One region of the Leifsonia sp. P73 genome, then DNA from elsewhere that is predicted to be linked to it. Evidence: predicted binding sites of a transcription regulator. Region 1 holds the regulator's gene; each other region holds the start of a gene.
What was found. The regulator HrcA, encoded in region 1, represses chaperone genes, less so after heat shock. The targets are predictions, from matches to a motif close to TTNGCACTCGNNNNNNNCGAGTGCNAA.
Positions count from the first base shown of each region.

Region 2: a site for HrcA is predicted at 1,632-1,658, ahead of groL (chaperonin GroEL). Genes of this name have one in related genera too.
Region 3: a site for HrcA is predicted at 1,731-1,757, ahead of groES (co-chaperone GroES). Genes of this name have one in related genera too.

Region 1 is NZ_CP194931.1:418,546-421,763, reverse strand. Features, by position in the region: gene ACQ86L_RS02220 (DUF4870 domain-containing protein) at 1-551, opposite strand, end outside; gene hrcA (heat-inducible transcriptional repressor HrcA) at 771-1,787, shown strand; partial or broken gene dnaJ (molecular chaperone DnaJ) at 1,837-2,948, shown strand; gene ACQ86L_RS02205 (16S rRNA (uracil(1498)-N(3))-methyltransferase) at 2,960-3,218, shown strand, end outside.
Region 2 is NZ_CP194931.1:1,331,767-1,334,984, reverse strand. Features, by position in the region: gene msrB (peptide-methionine (R)-S-oxide reductase MsrB) at 1-80, opposite strand, end outside; gene ACQ86L_RS06740 (DUF3263 domain-containing protein) at 251-550, shown strand; gene ACQ86L_RS06735 (LytR C-terminal domain-containing protein) at 573-1,121, shown strand; gene ACQ86L_RS06730 (cold-shock protein) at 1,303-1,506, shown strand; gene groL (chaperonin GroEL) at 1,702-3,218, shown strand, end outside.
Region 3 is NZ_CP194931.1:1,513,634-1,516,851, forward strand. Features, by position in the region: gene guaB (IMP dehydrogenase) at 1-117, opposite strand, end outside; gene rarD (EamA family transporter RarD) at 271-1,206, opposite strand; gene groES (co-chaperone GroES) at 1,327-1,623, opposite strand; gene ACQ86L_RS07675 (THUMP-like domain-containing protein) at 1,775-2,962, shown strand; gene ACQ86L_RS07680 (DUF4190 domain-containing protein) at 2,969-3,218, opposite strand, start outside.

The DNA.
Region 1 (3,218 bases):
AAGTTCAGCGGGTACCGGTACGTCCCTCCACTGTTCACGCGCACGAAACCGAGGATCGAGAACACCAGGTTCACGATGTACAGCACCCACGGGATGAGGAGGCTGAACAGCAGGTAGCCGATGCCGAATGTGAACGAGCCGATGATCACGCCGAGGATCTGGGAGACGACCCAGGCCAGGATCCAGGTGATCTGCCAGTTCAGCGCCTCCTTGGCCTCCTGATTGGTCAGCTGGCCCCTGTCCTTGAACACGAGCCAGATGATGAGGGAGGGCAGGAACCAGAGGATCCCGCCGAGGTGGGCGAACGACGCCCACTGCTTGTCCTGCGCGGGGTCGAGGGGAGCGGCGGCGGCGCTCGCGTACTGCTGGGGCGGCGGGACGGCGCCGGCGGGCTGACCGGCCGGGGCCGCGTAGGGCTGCTGGGGAGGCACCGCGCCGGGCTGGCCGGGCGCGGCGCCGTAGGGCTGCTGCGCGGGAGGCTGCTGCCCGTACGGCTGTTGCGGAGGCTGTTCGCCCTGGCCGTCGGCCGGGGGCTGGTTCGGGTCTGACATGAGGAGAACCCTTTCGTGGGCGGCTGCGGGGGCTTTCCTGAGCCGGTGCGCACAGGGTACTGCTCGGGAGTCGCGCGGTAAATGATCCGTGTCGCGTCATGACCGCCCTCCCACGACGACGCGATATGATTAGCACTCAGGTTCATCGAGTGCCAGCGCGCCCGATGTCCTCCCGTGCTCGATCCTCGGGTGCCGAAGCGACGACAGGAGGCGGTTCGCATGGTCTCGGAACGCAGTCTGGAAGTGCTCCGCGTCATCGTGCAGGACTACGTCGCCTCGCGGGAGCCGGTCGGCTCCAAGAGCATCGTGGAGCGGCACGCCTTCGGCGTCTCGGCTGCGACCATCCGCAACGACATGGCCCTCCTGGAAGAGGAGGAGCTGATCGTCGCCCCGCACACCTCGTCCGGCCGGGTGCCGACCGACAAGGGCTACCGGCTGTTCGTCGACCACCTCGCGGAGGCCCGGCCGCTGTCGGCGGCTCAGCGCACCGCGATCGAGGCGTTCCTCGGCCAGTCGGTCGACGTGGACGACGTGCTGTCGCGCACGGTCCGGCTGCTGTCGCAGCTCACCAACCAGGTCGCCCTGGTGCAGTACCCGTCGGTGGCGCGCTCGCGTATCCGGCACATCGAGCTTGTGGCGCTCGGCTCCCGCCGGCTGCTGAGCGTGCTCATCACCGACTCCGGCGCGGTCGAGCAGCGCGTGATCGAGCTGCAGGAGGAGCTGGACGACGCCGAGATCGCCGAGATCCGCGGTGCGATCAACGGCGCCGCCGCCGGCCTCTCGCTCACCGACGCGGCGGTGCGGCTGCGCGACCTTCCCGAGCACCTGACCGATCGCACCCGCGCGCTGGTCGCTCCGGTCGCCGGCGCCCTGCTCGACCAGATCGCCGCCAACCGGCAGGACAAGCTGGTCATGGCCGGCGCCGCCAACCTCGCGCGCACCGAGACCGACTTCCCCGGGTCCATCACCCCGGTGCTGGAGGCCATCGAGGAGCAGGTCGTCCTGCTGCGGCTCTTCGACGAGATGGCGCTCGACCAGCACGGCGTCGCGGTCAGCATCGGCCGCGAGAACGCCGTCATCGGCCTGACCGAGACGTCCGTCATGTCGAGCGGGTACAGCTCCGGCTCCGACCTCGCCCGCGTGGGCCTGCTCGGCCCGCTCCGGATGGACTACTCGGGGAACATGGCGGCGGTCCGCGCCGTTGCACGTTACCTCTCCCGCCTCCTCGGCGACTGACCCCAGACCTCACGAACTCCGACGCACCGAACAGAAGGAACAGCCTTACGTGGCCGACCACTACGAAGTCCTCGGCGTTGACCGCAACGCCACCCCCGACGAGATCAAGAAGGCGTACCGCCGGCTCGCGCGCGAGCTGCACCCGGACGTCAACCCGAGCTCCGAGGCGCAGGAGCGTTTCAAGCTCGTCACCCACGCCTACGACGTGCTGAGCGACCCGCAGCAGCGGCAGCAGTACGACCTGGGCGGCTCCGGCGGCTTCGGCGGAGGGGAGCGGGCGACTTCGCCGGCTTCGGCGACATCTTCGAGACCTTCTTCGGCGGCGGAGGCGGCGCCACCCGCGGCCCGCGCTCCCGGCGCGAGCGCGGCCAGGACGCCCTGCTGCGCGTGGAGGTCGACCTGGAGGAGGTCGTCTTCGGCACCCACCGCGACCTGGACGTCGACACCGCCGTCGTCTGCGAGACCTGCGGAGGCTCCTGCTGCCAGCCCGGCACCGCCCCCGTCACCTGCGACATCTGCCACGGCACCGGCAGCATCCAGCGCTCGGTGCGCTCGCTGCTCGGCAACGTGATGACCTCCAGCCCGTGCGGGAGCTGCCGCGGCTACGGCACCGTCATCGCCACGCCGTGCGTCACCTGCCAGGGCCAGGGCCGCGTCCGCGCGCGCCGCTCGGTGCCGGTGGACATCCCCGCCGGCGTCGACACCGGACTCCGGCTGCAGATGCCGGGCTCGGGCGAGGCCGGTCCCGCCGGCGGCCCGAACGGCGACCTGTACCTGGAGATCAAGGTCAAGCACCACGAGGTGTTCAGCCGCGACGGCGACGACCTGCTCTGCACGCTGGAGCTCTCGATGACCGACGCGATCCTCGGCACCACCGCGACCGTGAAGGCGCTCGACGGCGACATCCGCCTGGAGCTGAAGCCCGGCACCCAGAGCGCGGACATCGTCTCGGTGAAGGACCGCGGCATCACGCACCTGCGCGGCAGCGGCCGCGGCGACCTGCGGGTGGGCATCCAGGTGGTCACGCCGACGAAGCTCGACCACAAGGAGAAGGAGCTCATCAAGAAGTTCGCCTCCACCCACCACAACCCGGAGCCGTCGCTCGCGCGCTTCCAGCAGGGCCTGTTCGCGAAGCTCCGCGACCGGTTCCTCAACCTCTGACGGGCGGACGGATGAGCTCGCTCTACCTGCGCGAAGACCTCGCCGACGTCGAGGTGGGCGCCCGGCTTACGCTGACCGGCTCGGAGGCCAAGCACGCCGCGACGGTCAACCGCACGCGCCCGGGTGAGAGCGTCCTCATCGGAAACGGCCGCGGCCTGGTCGCGTCGGGCGAGGTGCTGGTCGCGACCAGCACGGAGCTGACGATCGACGTGGAGGCCGTGGAGCGCGTCCCGCGCGCCGAGCCGCCGATTACGCTCGTACAGGCGCTGG
Region 2 (3,218 bases), 910 kb from region 1:
CTGAGCTCGCGGCGCCACTCCTCGTCGGTCTTCTCGACTCCGTACGTGCCCTGCGCGGTCTCGTCGTGCGATGCGCTCATCGTGCGTTCCTTTCGTCGTCCGTCCCCAGCCTAAACGGCGTCGCCTGTGCGCCTGTTCCCTGTTCCGGCCTGCGACGTGCCGGGCAAAAACGGGTAACGCACAGGACAGCGCCCCTAGGATGAGGCGCGAGCGCGGGGAAGGGCTGACTCGAAGACGGTGAGGGGAGGCGGTGCACGTGGCGGAGGCTGCGGACCACCGGATCCCCGCGCCGGACGCGACCGGCCTGACCGACCGTGAGGCGGCCATCCTCGCGTTCGAGCGTCAGTGGTGGCGGCATGCCGGCGCCAAGGAGCAGGCCATCCGCGAGGAGTTCGGTCTCTCCGCCGCCCGGTACTATCAACTCCTCGGAGCGCTGATCGACCGGCCGGAGGCGCTCAAGCACGACCCGATGCTCGTCAAGCGCCTGCTCCGGCTGCGCGAGACCCGGCTGGCAGCACGGCGATCCCGGACACTCCCGTCCGGCGACTGACACCGCGAGGAAATACCTGTAGATGGCAGAGAAGTACCCGAGAGACCGGTTCGACGACATCCCGGACGGTCTGCAGCGCGTCGGTGCGCACCGGGCTCCCCGTCCGAAGGGCCGCGGCTGGATCGCGGTCGGCTGGGCCGCGCTCGCCGTCGTCGTCCTCGTGGCAGCGGGTATCTTCGGGCTCTCACTGGTGAGCGGCTCTATCTCCTTCCACGGCTCCACGAACTCCCCGACCGGGACCCCGACGCCGACCGCGACGCCCACGCCGACGATCGTCCCGACCGTCGACCCGTCGCTGACGGTGAACGTGCTGAACGGCACCACGACCTCGGGCCTCGGCGGCAAGGTCGGCGACACCCTGACCAAGGCGGGCTGGAAGGTCGGCGCCGTCGCGAACGCCGACAAGCAGGACCTCACGCAGACGATCGTGTACTACTCCGACGCCAAGAACCAGGCTGCGGCGCTCGGGGTGGCGCAGTCGCTGCCCGGCGCGACCATCGCGCTCACGCAGGACTTCGCGGCGAGCGGCGCCGACCTGACCGTGGTCGTCGGCAGCGACTACACGGGCTGACACCGGCGTCGTTCCGCGCGTGTACGCGCGCTCATCCCTTTGTTTCACGCGTGTTTAACTTTCGGCCGATTTGGTAACGGATTGGCCAAAAGACTGGCGGAAACGGCTATTGCAAGCATTAGGATCGGGAGTCAACGCGCGGCGCTGGACCACGCGAGCGACACAGCAATGGGAGTAATGCATGGCGAACGGGACCGTGAAGTGGTTCAACGCTGAAAAGGGCTACGGATTCATCACCGTCGAGGGTGGGGGACAGGACGTTTTCGTTCATTACTCCGCGATCGACATGAACGGCTACAAGGTTCTCGAAGAGGGCCAGCAGGTGCAGTTCGAGGTCGGCTCGGGCAACAAGGGCCCGCAGGCCGAGTCGGTGCGTCCGCTGTAGTACGCAGCGATCGGCAAAGACCATATAAGAGGAGCGCCGCCCTTCGGGGCGGCGCTCCTTTGTCTGTGTCCGCCGTCGGCGCACAGGTCGCCTTGCACTCCCGTGGCGCGAGTGCCAGAATCGCTTTAGCACTCCGCCTGATCGAGTGCTAACACACCGAATCTTTCGCAGACGTCCGGGAGGGACGAGAAACACATGGCAAAGATCATTGCTTTCGACGAGGAAGCCCGTCGCGGCCTCGAGCGCGGCCTCAACATCCTGGCCGACACCGTCAAGGTGACGCTGGGCCCGCGCGGTCGCAACGTCGTCCTCGAGAAGAAGTGGGGCGCTCCCACCATCACGAACGACGGCGTCTCCATCGCGAAGGAGATCGAGCTCGACGACCCGTACGAGAAGATCGGCGCGGAGCTCGTCAAGGAGGTCGCCAAGAAGACCGACGACGTCGCGGGCGACGGCACCACCACCGCGACCGTGCTCGCTCAGGCGCTCGTCAAGGAGGGCCTCCGCAACGTGGCCGCCGGCGCCGACCCCATCACTCTGAAGCGCGGCATCGAGAAGGCCGTCGCGGCCGTGACCGAGGAGCTCATCTCCAGCGCCAAGGAGGTCGAGACCAAGGCCGAGATCGCCGCGACCGCGTCCATCTCCGCCGGCGACACCACCATCGGCGAGATCATCGCCGAGGCCATCGACAAGGTCGGCAAGGAGGGCGTCGTCACCGTCGAGGAGTCGAACACCTTCGGCACCGAGCTCGAGCTGACCGAGGGCATGCGCTTCGACAAGGGCTTCCTGTCGCAGTACTTCGTCACCGACCAGGACCGCCAGGAGGCGGTGTTCGAGGACACCTACATCCTCATCGCCAACCAGAAGATCTCCTCGATCAAGGACCTGCTCCCGATCGTCGACAAGGTGATCCAGGCCAACAAGCAGCTCGTCATCATCGCCGAGGACGTCGACGGGGAGGCCCTGGCCACCCTGATCGTCAACAAGATCCGCGGCATCTTCAAGTCCGTCGCCGTCAAGGCCCCGGGCTTCGGCGACCGTCGCAAGGCCATGCTGCAGGACATCGCGATCCTCACCGGTGGCCAGGTCATCTCCGAGGAGGTCGGCCTCAAGCTCGAGAACGTCACCCTCGACCTGCTCGGCCAGGCCCGCAAGGTCGTCATCACCAAGGACGAGACCACCATCGTCGAGGGCGCGGGCGACCCCGACGCCATCGCCGGCCGTGTGGCCCAGATCCGCGGCGAGATCGAGAACACCGACTCGGACTACGACCGTGAGAAGCTCCAGGAGCGTCTCGCGAAGCTCGCCGGCGGCGTCGCCGTCATCAAGGCGGGCGCGGCCACCGAGGTCGAGCTCAAGGAGCGCAAGCACCGCATCGAGGACGCCGTCCGCAACGCGAAGGCCGCCGTCGAGGAGGGCATCGTCGCCGGTGGTGGCGTGGCCCTCATCCAGGCCGGCAAGACCGCCTTCGAGAAGCTGTCGCTCACGGGCGACGAGGCGACCGGTGCGAACATCGTCCGCGTCGCCATCGAGGCGCCGCTGAAGCAGATCGCCATCAACGCGGGCCTCGAGGCCGGCGTCGTGGTGGCCAAGGTGCGCGAGCTCCCCGTGGGTCACGGCCTCAACGCCGCGACCGGCGAGTACGTCGACATGCTGGCCTCCGGCATCAACGACCCGGTGAAGGTCACCCGCTCGGCGCTGCAGAACGCCGC
Region 3 (3,218 bases), 1.1 Mb from region 1:
CTTGGTCAGGCGAGTCGAGGTGTCCGCCTCACTCGGGATGACGTCGGTGTGCCCGGGAAGGAGCATGACGTCGTCGTAGGTCAAACCGATGAATCCGAACGGATCCGCCTGGTCCATTTCACCCCTATCAAGGTCGCGCGAGTTGTGGATGTCTCATCGTAACGGCACAAGCTGGGCGGTTATTCCGCGGCGGGGAGCGTCACGGCGCCTCTTTTTATGAGCTAAGGCCTTAGCTCATAAAAGTCGCGCCGGTCATTATGAGATAGCGCCCTACTCCACCGTCGCGAGATCGAGCTCGGCCTGCTTCTTCCCCTGCCGGGCCGCCACGATCATGTCGACGCTGAGGATGGCGAGGGCGAGCCAGACGATCGCGAAGCCGATCCAGCGCTCAGGCGGCATCGCCTCGTTCAGCACTGCGACGCCGACGACGAACTGGATGAACGGCGCGAAGTACTGGATGAAGCCCATGTAGACCAGCGGCAGGCGCCGGGAGGCCGCGGCGAAGAACAGCAGCGGCACGGCGGTGATCACGCCCGCGCCGACGAGCAGTACCGAGTGCCAGGGGCCGTCGCTGCCGATCGTCAGGCCGACCGTGAGGCTCACGACCACGAGCTGCACGATCGCGACCGGGGTCAGCCACATGGTCTCCAGCGTCAGCCCGGAGACAGCGTCGACCCGGCCGCCGACGCGCTTCTTGATGAGGCCGTAGAAGCCGAACGAGAACGCCAGGATGAGCGCGATCCACGGGACCTGCCCGTAACCGACCGCGAGCACGACCACGGCGATCACGCTGACGCCGACCGCCACCCACTGGGCGACCCGGAGGCGCTCGCGCTGGACGATCACACCGAGGAACACCGTCACGATCGGGTTGATGAAGTAGCCGAGGGCGGCCTCCACGACGTGCCCGCTGACCGTGGCCAGCACATAGGTCTGCCAGTTGACGTAGATGAGCGCGCCGGCGAGGCCCATCGTGAACAGGACCCTGCGGTCCTTCAACAGGGCGCCGAACGTGCGCCAGGCGCGCGTCACGGTGAGCGCGATCGCGCAGAACACCAGCGAGAAGAGCACCCGCCAGGCGACGATCTCCCAGGCGGTGGTCGGCGCGAGCGCCAGGAAGTAGATGGGGAGGATTCCCCAGAGGACGTAGGCGGAGATCGCGTAGGTCAGGCCGGACCTGCGGTGTTCGGAGAGGGGCTGCGGCACTCCCACGACACTACTCCGAACCGGGGACAGGGACCGACCCGGTGGAGGCCTTACGCAGCCCGCGGGGACGACGAAGGCCCGGGCGCAGCAGCGCCCGGGCCTCGGCCGAAAGAAGGTGCGTCAGCGAACGACGACCGCGAGGACGTCGCGAGCCGAAAGGACCAGGTAGTCCTCGCCGCCGAACTTGACCTCGGTGCCCCCGTACTTGGAGTAGATCACCTTGTCGCCGACGGCGACGTCGAGCGGAACGCGGTTGCCATTGTCGTCGATACGGCCCGGTCCGACGGCGACGACCTCGCCCTCCTGGGGCTTCTCCTTGGCGGTGTCGGGGATGACCAGACCGGAGGCAGTGGTCTGCTCAGCCTCGACCTGCTTGATGACGATGCGATCTTCGAGCGGCTTGATGGAGACCGACACGGTTGACCTCTTTCTTTGGTGAACTCAGTCTTTGCGAACTCAATGCGTTGCGCGGCTTGCGTTAGCAAACTCGCACGGAGAGTGCTAACACGAGTCTAGGGGGTGCGTTAGCAGTCCCGCAACGTGAGTGCCAGAAGGTAGCGTGGTCCACATGGACCGGTCCGAACTCGTCGAGCTGCTGAGCCCCGAAGGCCTCCGACTGCTCGACTCGCTGCCCCCGTACCGGTCCGAGAAGGACGTGCTCGCGATGGTCACCGACCTCCGCAAGCAGGGCCACTCCCCCGGACTGGTGGCGGCGGTGCTGACGCAGGCGAAGCTGCGCAAGAAGGCGGTCGGCAAGTTCGGCGAGTTCGCCTCCCGGATGCTCTTCACCGAGGCGGGGCTGGAGCAGGCGACGCGCCTGTCGGTCGCGGCACGCCACGCCGGCCGGTTCCGGGCGGCCGGACTGACCCGCGTCGCGGACCTCGGCTGCGGCATCGGCGGCGACGCGCTCGCCCTCGCCGCGCTGGAGCTGGAGGTTCTGGCGGTCGACGCCGACGAGGTCACGGCCGCGATCGCCGCCTTCAACCTCGCGCCGTTCCCGTCCGCGACGGTCGAGCACCGGCGCGCCGAGGATGTCAGCCTCCGGGAGATCGACGGCGTCTTCCTCGACCCGGCCCGGCGCACGGCCGGCCACACGGACACCGACCGGCTGACCGATCCCGACGACTACACGCCGTCGCTCGGCTTCGCGTACGAGCTCGCGACCGGCCGCTCGGTCGGGCTGAAGCTCGGCCCCGGCTTCGACCGCGACCTCATCCCGTCGACCGCGGAGGCCCAGTGGGTGTCCGCCGACGGGCAGGTGGTCGAGCTCGGGCTCTGGTTCGGCGCGCTCGCCCGCACGGGCATCCGGCGCGCGGCCCTGGTGCTGCGCGGCGACGAGGCGAACGAGCTCACGGCCGAGGCCGACAGCGAGGACGCCGAGACCGGCGAGCTCGGCGAGTACCTCTACGAGCCGGACGGCGCGGTCATCCGCGCGCGCCTGATCGGGGACCTCGCCCGGCGGATCGACGGACGGATGCTCGGCGACGGCATCGCCTACATCACGGCCGACGAGCCGGTGCCGACGCCGTTCGCGGCGGGCTTCCGCATCCTGGAGACCCTGCCGTTCGCCGAGAAGGACCTCAAGAAGGCGCTGCGCTCACGCGGGATCGGCACGCTGGAGATCAAGAAGCGCGGCGTGGACGTCGACCCCGCCGCGCTCCGGACGCGCCTCAAGCTTTCGGGCGACCGTCCTGCGACCCTGATCCTGACCAGGGTCGCAGGACGTCACACGGCGTTGCTCGCCGAGCGCCTCTGAACCCGGTCAGTACCGGTACGTGTTCGAGAGGCTGGCCAGGAAGATCCCCCAGAAGATCCAGAAGATGATCGCGATGGCGACCGACACGAATCCCAGGATGATCCCGGTGAGCCAGAATCCCTTGGCCTGCGGCTCCCTGGTGCGGCCGATGAAGCCGAGGACGATGGCGGCGACGCCGAAAACCGCGCCGATCCCGAACGCGAGGTTCAGGACGATGCCCGCGATGCCGCCGACGAGCGACAGGATGCTGAGGATC